2 regions of the Priestia sp. YIM B13551 genome follow, and region 1 is predicted to be linked to the other one. Evidence: a T-box and tRNA genes for the amino acid it is inferred to sense, from the RefSeq annotation. Region 1 holds a T-box; the other holds one or more tRNA genes.
What was found. The T-box of region 1 lies ahead of ACFX4N_RS20845 (valine--tRNA ligase). A T-box ahead of a tRNA ligase gene usually reads a tRNA of that ligase, here a tRNA-Val.
Positions count from the first base shown of each region.

Region 2: it encodes a tRNA-Val, which carries the amino acid that the T-box ahead of ACFX4N_RS20845 (valine--tRNA ligase) is inferred to sense. The anticodon was not compared.

Region 1 covers NZ_JBHZOX010000004.1:222,695-232,612, forward strand. The annotation lists gene ACFX4N_RS20805 (cytochrome C assembly family protein) at 1-622, shown strand, start outside; gene hemC (hydroxymethylbilane synthase) at 636-1,568, shown strand; gene ACFX4N_RS20815 (uroporphyrinogen-III synthase) at 1,568-2,341, shown strand; gene hemB (porphobilinogen synthase) at 2,359-3,339, shown strand; gene hemL (glutamate-1-semialdehyde 2,1-aminomutase) at 3,356-4,645, shown strand; gene spoVID (stage VI sporulation protein D) at 4,793-5,941, shown strand; gene ysxE (spore coat protein YsxE) at 6,019-7,068, shown strand; gene ACFX4N_RS20840 (hypothetical protein) at 7,080-7,277, opposite strand; T-box leader at 7,508-7,752, shown strand; gene ACFX4N_RS20845 (valine--tRNA ligase) at 7,835-9,918, shown strand, end outside.
Region 2 covers NZ_JBHZOX010000003.1:134,284-144,201, forward strand. The annotation lists gene gntK (gluconokinase) at 1-548, shown strand, start outside; gene ACFX4N_RS17740 (NCS1 family nucleobase:cation symporter-1) at 827-2,353, shown strand; gene ACFX4N_RS17745 (GntT/GntP/DsdX family permease) at 2,624-3,952, shown strand; gene ACFX4N_RS17750 (DUF1349 domain-containing protein) at 4,107-4,718, shown strand; gene ACFX4N_RS17755 (YitT family protein) at 4,757-5,377, opposite strand; gene ACFX4N_RS17760 (Lrp/AsnC family transcriptional regulator) at 5,550-5,999, shown strand; gene ACFX4N_RS17765 (arylamine N-acetyltransferase family protein) at 6,027-6,782, opposite strand; gene ACFX4N_RS17770 (DsbA family oxidoreductase) at 6,803-7,414, opposite strand; tRNA gene ACFX4N_RS17775 (tRNA-Val) at 7,545-7,616, shown strand; gene ACFX4N_RS17780 (DEAD/DEAH box helicase) at 7,785-9,230, shown strand; gene ACFX4N_RS17785 (copper homeostasis protein CutC) at 9,295-9,918, shown strand, end outside.

The sequences.
Region 1 (9,918 bases):
AGGGCTGTATTTTTACGCGTGGGTCTTAATTACTCTTTCACTTGTGATTAATCGCCTGTTCCGCGTTGATTTTATGGTGTTTTTTACAAATGTGATTGGTTTCTTAATTATGGCTATTCATACGTTTGCTCCACTTGAAACATACACTGCTGTCCAGTCGGAGCGCCTTGTGTCAGAATTATTAATCATTCATATTACTATGGCTATTTTATCTTACGGCGCTTTTTCAGTCTCTTTTGTTTTTTCCGCTCTGTATCTTGTTCAGTATAATTTATTGAAAAAGAAGAAGTGGGGCAAGCGCTTGCTAAGAATTGAAGATTTAACAAAGCTAGATTACATGTCCTATGTATTAATTTTAATTGGTGTACCGCTGTTATTGCTTTCGTTAATCTTAGGAATCATATGGGCTTATATTAAATACGTAGATTTTCATTGGTACGATACAAAAGTGTTAGGTTCATTTTTAATGTTTGTTGCATACAGCGCTTACTTGTATGCTAGACTGCGTAGAGGTATTCAAGGAAAGGCAATCGCAATGTGGAATATTGGATTGTTCTTAGTCTTACTTATTAATTTCTTTTTATTTGGCAGTTTATCGAATTTTCACTTTTGGGGTTCGTAATTAGGAGGACAACATGCGAAAAATTATTGTCGGCTCTCGTCGAAGCAAACTTGCGTTAACACAGACCAAGTGGGTCATTGAACAATTAAAAAAACAAGGTCTTCCTTTTGAGTTTGAAATTAAAGAAATGGTTACAAAAGGGGACCAAATTTTAAATGTAACGCTGTCCAAAGTAGGCGGTAAAGGTCTTTTTGTAAAAGAAATTGAACAAGCCATGTTAGATAAAGAAATTGATATGGCCGTTCATAGTATGAAAGATATGCCGGCTGTTTTGCCAGAAGGATTAACGATTGGATGTATTCCTTTACGAGAAGATCATCGTGATGCGCTTATTTCAAAAAATGGTGAGCGATTTGAGGAGCTACCAAGTGGTGCTGTGATTGGGACAAGCAGCTTGCGTCGAGGGGCACAGCTTCTATCTATGCGTTCAGATATCGAAATTAAATGGATTCGAGGAAATATCGACACACGCCTAGAGAAATTAAAAAATGAAGATTACGATGCGATTATCTTGGCAGCTGCAGGGTTATCTCGTATGGGCTGGTCGAAAGATACGGTCACTCAGTACCTAGAGCCGGAAATAAGCGTTCCCGCTGTGGGACAAGGAGCTTTAGCTATCGAATGCCGAGAAAATGACCATGAATTATTATCGCTTCTTCAAGCTCTAAATCATGATGAAACCGCTCGTGCTGTTAGAGCTGAACGCGTATTTTTAAAAGAGATGGAAGGCGGATGCCAAGTGCCGATTGCGGGTTATGGGCGTATATTGGACGGCGGAAACATTGAGCTAACGTCGCTAGTTGCGTCTCCTGATGGCAAAACGATTTACAAAGAGCACATTACGGGAAAAGACCCCGTTGCTATCGGTTCAGAAGCTGCTGAGCGCTTAACATCTCAAGGAGCTAAGCTTTTAATTGACCGTGTAAAAGAGGAGCTGGACAAATAATGAGTCATGAGGCTCCTCTTTTTTTGAAAAAAGTTTTGATTACAAGAGAAGCGAAGCAGGCTCATTCATTTGCAGCACAGGTTAAAAAGCTTGGAGGCATACCTTTAAGCTTACCAGTCCTCACGTTCGTACGTTCTAACAATGAAAAAGAAGTGGAAGATGTCCTGCTGTCGATTGACTGTTTTGATTGGATTGTTTTTACAAGTCAAAACGGCATTTCTTTTTTCTTTGAATGGCTAAAAGAGTTAAATATCAGTTGGAGTGTTTTAAAAAGATTAAAAGTGGCTGCGGTTGGAGAAAAAACCGCAAAATTGCTAGAAAAACACGATGTTAATGTGCAACTTGTTCCAAAAGAATACGTTGCGGAATCACTTCTTGAGTCGTTAAAAGCAAATGTGTCACATCACGAGCGAGTTCTCCTTGTACGAGGACAATTAGCCCGCTCTGTTTTAAAAGATGGGTTAAAAGAGTGTGAGGTAACGGATCTAGTTGTATATCAGACCATTCGAAATCAAGACTCTGAACGCTTGGTTAAGCAACATTTAGAAACAGGAATTGATGCCATTACTTTTACAAGTTCTTCTACAGTGAGATTTTTTGTCGAGTCAGTTAAAGATATTCCGAATTGGCTTGAGCTTATAAATAGAACCAAAGTTGTTTGCATCGGTCCTATTACGAGTCAGACAGCGAGCGAATATGGAATTAAGCATCTTGTTCCTAACACATACACAATAAATGGTATGATAGATATGTTGGTTAGTTGTTTTGAATAATAAAGGAGGATTTTAACATGAAAGATTTACAATTTACACGTCATCGTCGTCTTCGTAATTCTGTAAATATGCGTGCGCTTGTACGCGAAACACATTTACATCCTGAAGACTTTATATATCCTATTTTTATTGTAGAAGGTGAACAAAAAAGAAATGCTGTAAAATCAATGCCAGGTGTGGATCAAATTTCTTTAGACTACTTGAATGATGAAATCCAAGAGTTAGTCGATTTAGGAATCAAGTCAGCTATGGTATTTGGTGTTCCCGCTGAAAAAGATGCGGTGGGCTCACAGGCATACCATGACCACGGAATTGTCCAAAAAGGTATTCGTCAAATTAAAGAAAATTTTCCAGACTTTGTTGTTATCGCAGATACATGCTTATGTCAATACACAGATCATGGCCACTGTGGTGTAATTGAAGACGGAAAAATCTTAAACGATCCTAGCCTTGACTTATTAGCGCGTACAGCGGTTAGTCAAGCTAAAGCAGGAGCGGATATTATTGCGCCTTCAAACATGATGGACGGTTTCGTGGCAGCTATTCGCCACGGTCTAGACGAAGGTGGATTTGAAGATGTGCCCGTGATGTCTTATGCTGTTAAATATGCATCTGCTTTTTACGGACCATTCCGCGATGCAGCGCATTCTTCTCCTCAATTTGGAGACCGTAAAACATATCAAATGGACCCAGCCAATCGCTTAGAAGCACTTCGAGAAGCAGAATCTGATGTCGAAGAAGGAGCAGATTTCTTAATTGTAAAACCAGCTCTATCATATTTAGATATTATGCGCGATGTGAAAAATACGTTTAATTTACCGGTAGTGGCTTATAATGTGAGCGGTGAATATTCAATGATTAAAGCGGCAGCTCAAAACGGCTGGGTAAATGAAAAAGAGATTGTTCTTGAAAAATTAATTAGCATGAAGCGTGCAGGAGCGGATTTAATTGTAACGTATCATGCTAAAGACGCAGCACGCTGGTTATCTGACAAGTAATTAAGGAGGCTTACACATGAGAAGTTATGAAAAGTCAAAAGCAGCTTTTTTAGAAGCGCAGCAATTAATGCCGGGTGGAGTAAACAGTCCTGTTCGTGCATTTAAATCAGTAGATATGGATCCTATTTTTATGGAACGAGGAAAAGGCGCTACGATTTACGATATTGACGGCAACAAATATATTGACTACGTCTTATCATGGGGACCTTTAATTCACGGACATTCCAACGATCAAGTAGTTGAAGCAGTAAAAAAAGTAACGGAATCTGGTACAAGCTTTGGTGCACCAACATTAATTGAAAATGAGCTTGCTAAGGTTGTTATTGAGCGCGTTCCTTCAATCGAAATCGTCCGTATGGTGAGTTCAGGTACGGAAGCAACGATGAGCGCACTGCGTTTAGCACGTGGCTATACGGGCCGCAACAAAATTTTAAAATTTGAAGGCTGTTACCATGGACACGGTGACTCTCTTCTAATTAAAGCTGGCTCAGGCGTTGCAACGTTAGGCCTACCAGATAGCCCGGGAGTGCCTGAAGGAATCGCTAAAAACACGATTACAGTGCCGTACAATGATTTAGAAAGCGTACAATATGCTTTTAAAGAATTCGGAGATGACATTGCCGGAGTAATCGTTGAACCGGTAGCAGGAAATATGGGTGTGGTACCGCCTCAGCCAGGTTTCTTACAAGGGCTTCGTGATATCACATCAGAATATGGCTCACTGCTCATTTTTGATGAAGTAATGACAGGGTTCCGCGTAGCGTACAACTGTGCACAGGGCTACTATAACATTACGCCTGACTTAACTTGCTTAGGAAAAGTAATCGGTGGTGGTTTACCAGTAGGTGCTTACGGTGGTAAAGCTGAAATTATGGAGCGAGTTGCACCAAGCGGCCCGATTTATCAAGCAGGTACATTATCAGGTAATCCGCTTGCGATGACAGCTGGATACGAGACGTTAACGCAGCTAACACCTCAATCCTACGATGAGTTCATTCGTAAAGCAGATCGCTTAGAAGAAGGATTGATGGCAGCAGCTGAAAAATATGATGTGCCGTTTACGGTAAACCGAGCTGGTTCAATGATCGGTTTCTTCTTTACAAACGAACAGGTAATAAATTACGAAACAGCGAAAACATCGAATTTAGATTATTTTGCAGTTTACTATCGTGAAATGGCTAATGAAGGCGTGTTTTTACCTCCTTCTCAATTCGAAGGAATGTTTTTATCAACTTCTCATACAGATGCAGACATTGAACATACAATTGCAGCAGCTGAAAAAGCTTTTTCGAAGTTACGTGGATAAACAGATAAATAAGATTGACTTTTATATCAAAGCTTACGGAGTATTCCGTAAGCTTTTTTAGTTTTAAAGACATATTTTAATTTATTTGTTCATACATCTTTAATGACCGCGCTATTACCTGGCGGGTGTTGGAAGGGGGAGAACAATTTGTCGCAGGATAATTTATCATGTCTGCGTTTTTCCGTAGAAGAATCAGTATGGTTTCAAAAAGGACAGGAAGTCTCACAACTTTTGTCTATCTCCTTAGAGCCTCAAGTATCTATTCAAGAATATGACCAATACGTGTCTATTCGAGGAGCATTACAATTAACAGGTGAATACGAAACGTACGAGGGAGAGCACTCGTTACGCGAATATACAAATGAGAATCAAGTGCAATCTATCTCTGTCCGTGAAGACGGAACGGCTGAATTATCACATCAATTTCCTGTTGATATTACCATTCCTAAAAATCGTATTCAAAGTATTGAAGACGTATATGTATCTATTGATTTATTTGATTATGAATTGCCGGGCACAAATCAGCTGCAGCTAATGGCTGACTTGTCCATCACAGGGTTGTACGGAGAACAGCATGAAGAACGAGAAGAAGAGGAAGAGTTTTCGGAGGAACAGCACATCGTCTCCTATGAAGAAGTGGACGATGCTGAAGAAGTATATACTGAAAACGTTGCTCAAGAAGAAGAGGAACAAGAAGAACAAGAGTTTGACGTAAGCTATCGTGAAGCTCCCGCACTTTTAGAGGCAGAGGCTATTGAAGAAGATCATTCAGAAGAGCCCCCTAGTTATTTTTCATCTGTATTTAAAAAAGAATCTCGTGCTGAGCCGGTCGTGGAATATGAAGAGGAAGCATATGAACCATTTGAAGTCGAAGTGAAAAAAGAGGCCCAAATCGAGGAAGAAAGAGAAGACAACGTGATTGAGCTCTTTCAGCTTCGTCAAGAGCAAGAAAGCTTCGAAGAATCGCAAGCTAGTGAATTGAATACGTATGCTGACGTTCAACAAGAGACTGAGCAAGAAGAAGCTGAACAAGAAGAGGAAAAGATTATTGTTGAATTTCGGAAAGAAGAAAATGAAAGCGGCCGAAATGAAAACGCCCTTTATTTAACAAAGCTCTTTTCGCGGGAAGAAGAAGCTTTTTCAACGTGGAAGCTTTGTATTGTTCAAGACGGAGATTCGCTTGATACGATAGCAAACCGCTATAATACGAATGTACAAAACATTTTACGAGTAAATAATTTAGAAGATGAATATGAGCTGGAAGAAGGAAGCATCTTAAATATTCCCGTTCGTTAAAGTCGGAAAGAAAACAGTTTTGACGCATATAATGTCTTAACTGTTTTCTTTATTTTTTACGAGGAAGGAGAATATAGATGCAGCGGACAGTAGCAGACTACAAAGTATTGTTAAAAGAATATGACTTAGATGTTGACTTTATCGAAGACTACGGAAAAGTAAAAAAAGTCTATACGAAAACCGGCGTGTTTGCGCTTAAAGAAATGGCGAATCATCAAGAGCGAAATCAAAACTTCATTCAAAAGCTGCAGAACGTGTATCAAAAAGGATGGATGGGATTTGTCCCTATTTATCAAACGAAGCGTTCTCAGCCCATTGTTTCAGATGAAAGCGGCTCGTATTACTTAATGCCGTGGCTCCCAAATAATCCGACCGAAGAGCGTGATATTCGATATCATAAATTATTTCAAGAGCTTGCTAAGCTTCACGGCGCTTCGGCGCAGGAAGTAGAAGTGAAAAAAGAAGATATAGAAAATCATTATACATCGATGAAAGAAACGTGGGAAAAACGTCAGGAAGAGCTGAAGCAGTACGTAGTAGAATACGAGAAGAAAGTTTATATGTCCCCGTTTGAATTGCATTACTGTACATTTTATTATGAAATGACAAGAGCGCTTGAATTTGGTTTTGGAAAGCTCGATCAGTGGAACGATGAAATGGAAGAAAAGGAAAAGATCCGGCTGGTTACTTCTCATGGAAAGCTATCGGCTAAACATTTTATCTATGACGAGCGGGGAAATGGTTTTTTTATTAATTTTGAACATGCAAAAGATGCTTCACCGATTTATGATTTGGTCTCATTTTATTTCCGTACTCTTCGCACATACCCAGTAACTACCTATGACAGCTATGAGTGGTTTAGTACGTATGAAAAACATTTTGCTCTCAGAGAAGAGGAACGGCTGCTTTTGCACAGTTATTTGGCGTTTCCAGAACCCTTGTATCAGTGCATCGTTCAATATAGGCAGCATAAAGAAAGTAAAACAGAGCTTGAACATATGCAGTCATTTATTCGAGCATACTGGCTGACGAAAAACATTGAACAGCTCAATATTAAAATATTTGAAGTAGATCAGCAAAAAAAAATGGCAGCGGAAGCAGCTGCACAAGCCCAAGCGAACGAATAGCGCTTGGGTTTTTAAATCCAGTCGGAATATAAAGCAACCGCTAGTATGGCAAGCAATGCCAACAACAGTACATCAAAGGTTGTAGGGAAAAATAGTGTACGTATACCTTGAAAAATTGTTAAAGGAACAATAAACTGTCCACAAGCCGCTCCTGCTGTTTTGAGCCACCGCTGCAGCTGATACGAATTTACATTTATTCGTTTCTTCATTTGTACATGCCCCTTTCAATCCACGTGCCCAGGTTAAAGTAAGTATATGAAAAAAGAAAGAAATGGTGACATTTTTTTGAGTGGGCTCTTCATTTTATTTCCAAAATTAGCGAGCGAATGAAAAAATAAAGAGCAGAACAAAAAAATTATGAATATAATCATAAAAAAATGGAGAAGATTATTGACGATTCAACATTTTTTCATATAGTATAATTAAGAGAAATTCATACATAAATACAGTGAATAGGAAGAGTACGGGATGTTCGTCTTTCAGAGAGAGAAATCAGTTGCTGTGAGATTTCTTAAGAATGTGCACTCGGAATGTCGCCTATGAGTAGCTTTTTTGAACAGCTGCATAGCTCAGTAGAAAAAGCCGGTTAATCAACCGTTATGAAATGAAGTGTATAGGCTTATCAAACGGGATACGTCTATAAAAAAAGGTGGTACCGCGAAATCAACTCCTTTCGTCCTTTTATTAGGAAAGGAGTTTTTTTATGTTTATAAAAGCTTTACACAGTTTCTAAGGACTGAAACTTTATATTATGGAGGTATACATTATGTCTGAAAAAGAAGTGACTCTTCCAACGAAGTATGATCCAAAAGCCGTTGAAGAAAATCGTTATCAGTATTGGTTAGACGGGAAGTTTTTTGAAGCAACAAATGACCCTGAAAAAGAGCCATATACAATTGTAATTCCACCCCCAAACGTAACGGGCAAGCTGCATTTAGGCCACGCTTGGGATACAACGTTACAAGACATCTTAACGCGTATGAAGCGCATGCAAGGCTATGACGTTTTATGGCTTCCTGGCATGGACCATGCGGGGATTGCAACGCAGGCAAAAGTAGAAGAAAAGCTTCGCAGCGAAGGGAAAAGCCGCTACGATCTAGGCCGCGAAAATTTTGTAGCCGAAACGTGGAAATGGAAAGAAGAATATGCAAGCTTTATTCGCCAGCAGTGGTCGAAGCTAGGACTTGGCTTAGACTATTCACGCGAGCGCTTCACGCTTGATGAAGGCCTTTCTAAAGCAGTGCGCGAAGTATTCGTAACGCTTTACAAAAAAGGGTTAATCTATCGCGGAGAATATATTATTAACTGGGATCCAGCTACAAAAACAGCTCTTTCAGACATCGAGGTTATTTACAAAGATGTACAAGGTGCGTTTTATCATATGCGCTATCCGTTGGCAGATGGTTCTGGACATATTGAAATCGCAACAACTCGTCCTGAAACAATGCTAGGAGATACGGCTGTAGCTGTTCACCCTGAAGATGATCGCTATAAGCACTTAATTGGCAAAAAGGTTGTCCTTCCGATTGTAGGGCGTGAAATTCCAATCGTAGGCGATGATTATGTAGATATGGAATTCGGTTCTGGTGCGGTGAAAATCACGCCTGCTCATGACCCGAACGATTTTGAAATTGGAAACCGTCATAATTTAGAGCGTATTTTAGTGATGAATCAAGACGGTACGATGAACGACAAAGCAGGTAAATATGAAGGAATGGATCGTTTTGCTTGCCGTAAGCAAATTGTTAAAGACCTTCAAGAAGACGGTGTATTGTTCAACATTGAAGACCACATGCATTCAGTAGGTCACAGTGAACGAAGCGGTGCCGTTGTTGAACCTTATTTATCAACTCAGTGGTTTGTAAAAATGCAGCCGTTAGCAGATAAAGCAGTAGATCTTCAAAAACAAGAAGAAAAAGTAAACTTTGTGCCTGATCGTTTTGAAAAGACATACTTACACTGGATGGAAAATATTCGCGACTGGTGTATTTCACGTCAGCTTTGGTGGGGACATCGCATTCCAGCTTGGTATCATAAAAAAACTGGAGAAGTATACGTAGATCATGAGGCTCCAGCAGATATCGAAAACTGGGAACAAGATTCAGATGTATTAGACACATGGTTCAGTTCAGCGCTATGGCCATTCTCAACAATGGGCTGGCCCGATGTGGATGCAGCTGATTTCAAACGCTACTACCCAACAAATGTGCTTGTAACAGGCTACGATATTATTTTCTTCTGGGTATCTCGTATGATTTTCCAAGGTCTTGAATTTACGGGTAAACGTCCGTTTGACGATGTACTCATTCACGGTCTTGTACGAGATGCTGAAGGTCGTAAAATGAGTAAATCACTTGGTAACGGTGTAGATCCAATGGAAGTAATCGAGAAATACGGTGCAGATTCTCTTCGCTACTTCTTATCTACAGGAAGCTCACCAGGACAAGATTTACGCTTCAGCTTTGAAAAAGTCGAAGCGACATGGAACTTTGCAAATAAAATTTGGAATGCTTCTCGTTTTGCATTAATGAACATGGACGGCATCACATTTGAAGAGCTTGATTTATCAGGCGAAAAGTCTGTTGCTGATAAATGGATTTTAACGCGCTTAAATGAAACGATTGAGCACGTAACAAAATTAGCTGACAAATATGAATTCGGTGAAGTTGGACGTATTCTCTATAACTTTATTTGGGATGATTTCTGCGATTGGTACATTGAAATGGCTAAACTTCCTCTTTACGGAGAAGATGAAGCAGTTAAAAAGACAACTCGCTCAATTTTAGCTTATGTACTTGATAATACAATGCGACTTTTACATCCATTCATGCCGTTTATTACCGAAGAAAT
Region 2 (9,918 bases), on a different contig from region 1:
TAACGGATATTGCGGCTTTAGTGAAACCGGGAGCGGACGGCTTATTGTTTCATCCATACCTTTCAGGAGAGCGTGCGCCGCTTTGGGATGCAAATGCTAAAGGTTCATTCTTTGGCCTAGGTTTGCATCATAAAAAAGAACATATGATTCGTGCTGTATTAGAAGGCGTTATTTTTAACTTGTATACAGTATTATTGGCACTTGAAGAGTTAATTGGAGAGCCTACAAAAATTCAGGCAACAGGCGGATTTGCACGTTCCGCACTTTGGCGTCAAATGATGGCAGATATTTTTAACCAAGAAGTATCCGTGCCGGAAAGTTTTGAAAGTTCATGTCTAGGAGCAGTTATCCTTGGCTTATATAGCCTTGGCGAAGTTGACTCATTAAACGTTGTTTCTGATATGGTTGGAGCGACTAATCATCATTATCCAATCAAAGAAAACAGTGAAGTATATAAAGAGTTAACGGCTATCTATATTCGTTTGGCTCGCTTATTTAAAGAAGAATACGAAAGCATTACGGCTTTTCAAAAAAAATATGTACATTAAGTTCAAAAATCATCGCTTGAAGTTTTCAAGCGATGATTTTTTGTGTGTTAGGTTATCTAACAACAAAAAGAGTTGACACTACACAATATATAAAAGTTCCCTCAAATAATGTTACAATTTGTCCAGTGTATCCCCGTTTCGCATTAAATATAATAAGGGATAACGTTAGTATTTATCACATACTAGAAGGAATCGTCACAAACGCCTTTATATTTCAGAAAATTCAAACAAAATTTGTTTTTTGGAATGAACTTATTTTATGAAAAGGGGTTTTATGGATGAAAACACAAATTGAGCAAGATGGAATTGTGACGCTCACAGATGAGACGCACAACCAGCTGAGCGGCAGTGACCTTTGGAATGAGGATTTACGTCCGACTACGATGAAAGAGCATTCTTGGAAAGGAGTTAACTTTGCCACGCTTTGGATTGGGATGTGTCTGTGTATTCCAGCTTACACAATGGCGAGCGGAATGATGACGCTTGGAATGAACTGGTGGCAAGCAATTGGTACAATCTTTTTAGGAAATGTTATTGTTCTTATTCCTATTTTGCTTAATTCTCACGCTGGAACCAAGTTTGGCATTCCTTATCCAGTATTTGCCCGCCTGTGGTTTGGAGATAAAGGAGCACATATCCCAGCACTGGCTAGGGCCATTGTGGCTGCTGGGTGGTTTGGAATTAATACATGGATTGGAACGGAAGCAATTGATACGCTCCTAAGCGCTTCGTTTTCGTCTTGGAACGGTTTAGCTGGTCATACAGCCATTGTATTTGCTCTTTTTTGGCTTTTAAATGTAGGAGTAGCATATAAAGGACCGCAAGCGATTAAAGTGTTAGGAGCGATTGCTGCTCCGGTTATTGGCATTTCAGCTATTATTCTTTTTATATGGGCTTATACAAACTCGGGAGGGTGGGGCCCCATTTTATCTACGCCTTCTAAATTTACATCAACCAGAGAATTTCTAGCCGTATTTTTCCCAGCTTTAACGGGAGTTATTGCATTTTGGGCGACGCTCGCTTTGAACATTCCGGATTTCTGTCGATATGCTAGAAGTCAGAAATCTCAAATGGTTGCACAAACCTTCTCTTTACCGTTGACAATGAGTATTTTTTCATTTATTGGGATTGCTGTTACCTCAGCAACAATCGTTATATTTGGAGAAGCTATTTGGGATCCAGTGGCCTTAGTAGCTAAATTCCCTCCGTTTATCATTTTCTTAGGAACAATCGTTATCGTGCTTTCTTCTTTAACGATTAATGTGGGAGCAAATATCGTCGCGCCAGCTCGTGCAATTGAGAATCTGAATCCAAAGAAAATCACGTTTGCGATGGGGGCGCTAGTGACCGGTATTTTTGCTATTTTACTTCAGCCATGGTACATCATGTCTAATTTCGGGAACTATATTTTCGGCTGGCTTGGAACATACGGAGCGCTGCTTGGCCCTATAGACGGCATCGCCATTGCTGACTACTGGCTTGTAAGAAGGAGACAGATGGCATTAAAGGATTTATATGAGGTAAACGGTCGCTACAGTTATTCAACAGGTTTTAATAAAAACGGTATTTATGCATTAGTAATTGGCGTGGCCATACCCGTTTTAGGTTTACTGATTCCTGGACTGCGCTTTTTATGGGATAATGCCTGGACATTTGGTCTATTCATTTCTATCATCGTTTACACGTATCTCATGAGAGGAGATAAAAGCGTATTAGCGCCGGGGGAATATGAAGAAATAACGTTAAAAACAAGCGAAAAACCGATTATTGACAGTCAAACGGCTGATCCAACCATCACCAAATAAATAAGATGAATCCAATCATTAACATGATTGGATTTTTTTATGTGTTAAAATTGTATGGAAGAAAATTGATAAAATTTTTTTGAGTTTTTTTGTTGATTTAAGAATTTTTTTTTCATATAATTTAAGTAATAAAAAAATGAAATCGTTTTCTAAAATAATTGATGTAAACGATTTCGATAATTGGAACTTATTTTTTAAAAAATTCACAGGGTGTAGAGCTTTTTTGCTACATAGAGAAAGCGTTTACTTAAAGGGAAGGTGGAAAGCAAGATGGATGCATACTTATTAGCTATTACAGTTGCCGCAATTGTTATTGTTATTGTAGGTGTTTCAGTTTTTAAATGGCATGCGTTTATTAGTTTAACGGTTGCGAGTTTGTTTTTGGCAATTGCTTCTGGGTTATCAATGGATAAAATTGTTGGCGCTTACGAAACGGGAGTGGGCGGTGTTTTAGGCCACTTAGTAGGAATTTTAGCGTTGGGAACAATTCTAGGTAAGCTGATGGCCGATTCAGGTGCCGGCATGCAGGTAGCGGATTATTTCGTAAGAATATTCGGTGTGAAAAGACTGCCATGGGCGATGCTAGTAGCAGGTTTCATTATTGGTATTCCTGTTTTCTTCGAAGTAGGAATTTTAATTCTACTGCCTTTAGTTATTTCCATTCATAAAACGACAAAACAAAATATATTATTGATTGCTCTGCCGGTTATTGCAGGATTATCAATTGTTCACGGTCTCGTTCCTCCTCATCCAGGAGCGATGGCAGCTATTAGTATTTACGGAGCAAATACGGGGAAAGTGCTTTTATACGCATTAATCATTTCAATTCCAGCTGCAGTTATCGCTGGACCAGTTTTTGCAAAATGGATTCACAAACGAGTGATTCCAGAAGGAGAACCTGATCTAATTCGTATTACGACAACATCAAAAGATCTTCCTGGTACAGGCGTTTCATTCTTTGTCATTTTACTGCCCGTTCTATTAATGGTCTTAGCAGCTATAGCACCTGTTATTAACGGATTGCCAAGCGGCGTAGTGAAGTTTGTAGAATTAATAGGAAGTCCATTAATTGCACTTTTAATTGCTTGTTTTGCAGCGTTTTACCTGCTTGGAAAACGTCAAGGTATGACAAAAGATGTGATTAAAAAACTAACGGAAGAATGTTTGCTTCCTGTAGGATCTATTGTCTTAATTATTGGTGCAGGGGGTGGCTTCAAACAAGTATTAATCGATAGCGGAGTAGGTACAACGATTGGTCAAATGTCTGAACATCTATCTCTATCACCACTTGTGCTTGCATTTTTAATTGCTGGATTAATCCGTATTGCTACAGGTTCAGCAACAGTTGCATTAACAACAGCGGCTGGTATTGTCTCACCAATCATTGAGCACATGTCCGGTGTTAACTTAGAACTGCTTGTTATCGTTACGGGTGCGGGTTCACTAATGTTCTCTCACGTTAATGATGCTGGCTTCTGGATGGTGAAGGAGTATTTAGGATTAACAGTGAAAGAAACGTTCAAAACATGGACCGTTCTGGAAACGCTTCTATCCTTTATTGCTTTTGCAGGAGCACTTATTCTAAATGCATTAATTTAAAAATAAGACTCTTTTACTCTATGTAAAAGAGTCTTATTTTTTTATGAAAGAAAAGAATTTACAAGAAAAATAATCAAAATATTTTATTTATTCGTTAAATTATGGCAAAATAGAAATAGAAGAATAATAGCTTCTAAGAAGGGAATGACAGAGAGTGAGTAATCAACTAGTATTTTTCACAAACTTTTCAGAAGGAAAATTAGATTCAGACGTTTCTTGGTATTGTCCACCAGCTCAATTTCAAATTGACACAGAAACGAATCGATTAGTGATTAAAACAGACGCTAAAACGGATTTTTGGCAGCGTACTCATTATGGCTTTGAAGCGGACAATGGACACTTTCTTTACCGTGAAGTAGAAGGCGACTTTGAAATCATGACAAAGGTGCATACATATCCAGTTAATCGCTACGATCAAGCAGGTCTCATGATTCGTGTATCAAAAGATACGTGGATCAAAACGTCAGTTGAATACAATCCCGATGGTCCTAACCAATTAGGAGCAGTCGTAACCAACCATGGCTTCTCAGATTGGTCCAGTCAAAATTTTACTCAAAACAAATCAGCGCTTTATTTTAAAATTCAGCGTAAAAACGATGATTACACCGTTTGTTATTCAAGTGATGGAGATTCTTGGACTCAGCTCCGACTCGCTCACTTATTGAACTCAACCAAAGAACCTGTTCAAGTTGGTATTTATGCCTGCAGTCCTCAAGGAGCAGGGTATGAAGCCCAATTTGATTTTATAAAAGTAGAAAAAATGTAAATAAAAACCACGATTTAGCCACAGCTAAATCGTGGTTTTTATTTAGAAAGCGCATTATCTAAAGGCTGTGTGGCAGAAGCGGATGTCGGTTGATTGTGTAAAGCAATTTTTTGCTTGAAGTAGCTGATGACAAAACCTGTAATCGCAATGGATATAACAGAGAAAATTCCTTTTGAAAGTCCAATTGAATACATGCTCGACAGCACGACAAGGAAATCAAATGAAAAATTCACTTTTCCAGGATCCCAGCCGAATTTTCGCTGTGCGAATAACGCTAGAATATTAGCACCGCCGAGAGAAGCTCCGTTCATAAATAAAATGGATAAGCCAAGGCCGGCAATTAGTCCGCCCGTAACAGCACCCATCAGGCTGGGAAGTGTAAAAGAAGGAAGCAAGTGATCGAGTGAAGTGAGAAGCGATAGCAAAGACACTGATCCTATAGTTGTGGCGGTAAATTTCCATCCCATTTGAAAGAAGGAAAAGAGATAAAAAGGAATATTAATGAGAAAAAAGATCACCGCAAACGATAAGGGAAGGGCATATGACAAGCTAAGAGACAGACCAGCTGTTCCCCCCGTCACTACGTGAGAGTGCCGCAAGATAAGAACACCAATACTTGCAATCGTACATCCAAGAATAATCCATAAAACTTTTTTCATAAATAAACCCCTTTGTTTGTTTTTTCGGAATTTTCATTTTCAATCATCTACTTTAATGATAGGATATTAAATAAAGAAAACACATGTATAAATGAAGGAAATAATACTTGTTCTGTTATCAACTTGAATAAAGATTTTATTTATTATATTCATTTTGAAAGGAAAGGTTTGTATGGATCAAATCGATGCACAACTATTGTCTATTTTGCAAAGGGACGGACGTATGACGATTAGTGATTTATCAAAAAAGCTGGCTCTTAGCCGTCCAAGCGTATCAGAAAGACTTCAGCGTCTTCAGGAACGAGGAGTGATCCAGCGTTTTAGCGCTACGGTGTCTCCGAAAGCTTTAGGAAGAGATACACAGCTGTTTATTCAAGTAAGCGAATTAAAAAGAAAACCGGAGGAATTTGAAGACTTTATTGAGCAAAATGAAGACGTGCTTGAATGTCATCGCGTAACTGGACCGGTTTCTTACTTTATCAAAGCAGCCGTGTCTGGAATGGATGGACTTAGAATGCTAGTGGATGAACTGATTCCTTATGGAAATGTGAATACCTCAATTATTTTAAAGTCGCCTGTAGAAAACAGGATGATTACTCCTGTACAAAAACCGGCCCCATAAGAGGCCGGTTTTTCGTGTAAGGAGATATTAATAAAATCCTTTAATAATATAAAAATGATTTTGTAAAATATCAGGTATTTCTTCTTCTGAAACGTTCCTTTTCGTCTTTTTTTCTCCATCTGTTACAGTTAGCGTTTCACCAGAGAGGGTAATGCGCCCTGTAGGGGTTGCGATCGTAACAAGACGTTTGTGTACAAACGGAGAATCGGCTGACGTTTGATTGAACTCACACATGGGAGTAAAGTCAGTCAGTTTCTTAGGAAGCGTAGACACACGGTACAGCGTTTTCCATACATCATCTTCCCATCGCTGCAAATCATACATATGCTCAGCAACGTTTGTCATACGATAAGAGCCGCTTACATCTCTTACTACTTCGCCATTTAGAGGCATTGGTTTGCGCACAGAATCTCCGAATCCAACGTCTACGATGTAAGATTGATTTTCAACTATCACAAGGTTTGTAGCGTGACTTCCTTCAATGGTCCACGTGCCGTCGGGTTTTTTGACGGTAGCTGAAACGTAAGAGACTTCATATCCGCTTTCTTTTAACAGCCAGCCAAATAGACCGTTTAATTCGTAGCAAAATCCTCCACGCAAATTTACAATTACTTTTTGAAAAATTCGTTCTAAATCAATTATGATAGGGGTTTGAGACAGAACATCTAAGTTCTCAAAAGGAACATGAAGCATGTGTTTGTTCTGTAAAGCAGCTAAGCTTTCATACGTTGGGCTATCCGGTTTCTTAGCTAAAAACCGACTAAAATAATAATTAATATTCATCAAATACACCTCTTAGTAAATCATTTCTCTCTGTCTTTAGCAGAACGTTCATGGAACAGCGCTTTTTCGAGTGTCTCTTTGGAAGCGAATCCTTGAAATACACGGCTGCCAATTTTTAAAGTTGGTACTTTCGTTACATGAGCATCTTCATACGCATGAACTAAGCTATCTTTATGAACTTGTTCGAACGTCCGGTCTTTTAAGATACGTGTAAATATTTCTTGATCTAAATGCAAGGAATCAGCGATTTCTGCTAAGACTTCAATCTGGCTAATATCTTTTTCCTCTTCCCAATAAGCTTTAAAAACAGCATCTACATAGGCAATTTCTTGACCATGTTTTTTAGCAAAATGAAAGCCTTCATGTGCTAAATGAGTGCGCGGGACTGGAGGCATGTCCGGCATATTTATTTCTACGTGCAGCTGTTGTGCTAAGGGAGCTATCGATTGATTCCAAGGTCTCTCTAAAAAATCTTCTATTTGCTCCATCTGCTGGGCTGGCTCAGGACAAAGTTCAAAAGGCTTCCATTCAATCTCAGCTTTTTGTTCTTTAATGACTTCTCTTAAAGGCTTAATGGCTAGAAAACATAGTGGACAGACAAAATCAAAATAAAATTCAATATGCGCTTTCATCCCGTCACGCTCCTTTATGGCATATTTTTATTTTATCAAAAGTAAAGACGATCCTTCCAACTTGGGAACTGTGGAAAAATAGTTGACAAAATTGGATAACTCTTTCTATAATAAAGTCAATACATATCACGAGCGATTAGTTCAGTGGGAGAATACATCCTTGACAGGGATGGGGTCGGGGGTTCGAATCCCTCATCGCTCATACCAAAGCCGTTTTCTTATTAATAAGAGAGCGGCTTTTCTCTTTTGTTTGACAAATCAATGCTATATTAAATCTTGAGCGCGTATAGAAGAATTAAAGTATAATGAAACATAGTGCATCAGGTCATGATAAAGATAATCACTAATTTAAAATAAATGAGGGTACAAAATGAATCAAAGAAGTTTTAGTCAATATGGTCTTAGTGACAAGGTAGCTAAGGCGCTTTCTAGCCTGCAATACAATCATCCCACGGAAGTACAAAGCAAGGTGCTTCCCATCGCGCTAGAAGAAAGAGATGTGGTCGTGAAGTCTCAAACAGGAAGTGGAAAAACGGCTTCCTTTGGTATTCCACTGTGTGAATTAGTTAATTGGGAAGAAAATAAGCCCCAGGCCTTAGTGTTAACACCGACACGAGAGCTGGCTGCACAGGTAAAAGAAGATATTACTAATATCGGCCGTTTTAAGCGAATTAAAGCAGCAGCTGTCTACGGAAAATCACCATTTGCCAAGCAAAAAGTAGAGTTAAAGCAAAAAACACATATTGTTGTAGGTACGCCTGGACGAGTGCTTGATCATATAGAAAAAGAAACGCTTGCATTAGAGAAAATTCGTTATTTGGTTATTGATGAAGCAGATGAAATGCTAAATATGGGTTTTATTGACCAAGTAGAAGCAATTATTCAACATCTTCCTAGTGAGCGTGTAACGATGCTTTTCTCCGCTACGCTTCCTGAAGATATTGAAGAGCTTTCTCGCAAGTATATGAAAAAGCCGGTTGATGTTGAAATCAAAGCAAATGGATTAACGACAAGTACGATTGACCATTCTGTTATATCAGTAGAAAACGAACGTAAATTTGAACTGCTGAAAGACGTAACCACAGTAGAAAACCCTGACAGCTGCATCATTTTTTGCCGCACGCAAGAGCAGGTAAATACGCTGTTAGATGATTTAGATGATTTTGGGTATCCTTGTGATAAAATTCACGGGGCAATGGTGCAAGAAGACCGTTTTGAGGTTATGAATGATTTCAAAAAAGGTAAATTCCGCTATTTAGTGGCGACAGATGTAGCTGCGAGAGGAATTGATATTGATAATATCACACACGTTATTAACTACGATCTTCCGTTAGAAAAAGAAAGCTACGTTCACCGTACAGGAAGAACGGGACGTGCCGGTAAAAAAGGGAAGGCTATCACATTTGTAACGCCTTATGAAAAGAGAATGCTATCGGAAATTGAGGAATATATCGGCTTTTCAATTCCAACATCTACTCCTCCTTCTAAAGAAGAAGTACAGCAGGCAGCATCCGCTTTTACTGAAAAAATTAATGAGCGTCCAGAAGTTAAAAAAGATAAAAGCGAGTCATTAAATAAAGACATTATGAAGCTGTATTTTAACGGAGGAAAGAAAAAGAAAATTCGAGCGGTCGATTTTGTAGGAACAATTGCGAAATTAGACGGAGTAACCGCGGACGATATTGGAATTATTACGATTCAAGAAAACGTCTCTTATGTGGAGATTCTGAATGGAAAAGGTACCAAAGTGTTACAAGCAATGAAGAACAAGACAATTAAAGGAAAGAAATTAAAAGTTCATAAAGCGATTAAATAGCAGAGGGAAGTCCATCTTTTTAAAGATGGGCTTTATTTATACAGCCAATAAAGGAGTTGAGAGTATGAAGTACATAAAAGAAGCGTGTGTAGAAGGGTATGAGCAGGCAAAAAAAGCAGAGAAGCTAGGAGCAGGCCGCATTGAATTATGTGACAATCTCAGTCAAGGAGGCACTACGCCAAGTTACGGCACCATTCAATATGCAAGCGAACATCTTGATACAGATATCAACGTGATTATTCGCCCAAGAAGCGGTGATTTTATATATTCCGAAGCAGAATTTCAAATTATGAAAAAAGACGTTAAAGCATGTAAAGACCTTGGAGTAAACGGAGTAGTATTTGGCATTTTAACAGAAGAAGCTGAAATCGATTACGGACGCACTAAAGAGTTAATAGCAGAAGCTCATCCTTTAAGCGTTACGTTTCATATGGCATTTGATGAGATTAAAGATAAATACAAAGCCATTGATATACTTAGTGAATTGGGAGCAGACCGTATTTTGACCAAAGGAGGGAAAGGATCTGCTTTGCAAAATCTGCATATGATCCGAGAATTGATCACATATGCTAATGAACGTATTATTATTTTGCCCGGCGGAGGAATTCATGAAGGCAACGCAGAGCGGGTTATGAAAGAAACAAAAGCAGCTGAATTACACGGAACAAAAATTGTAGGAGATTTATCT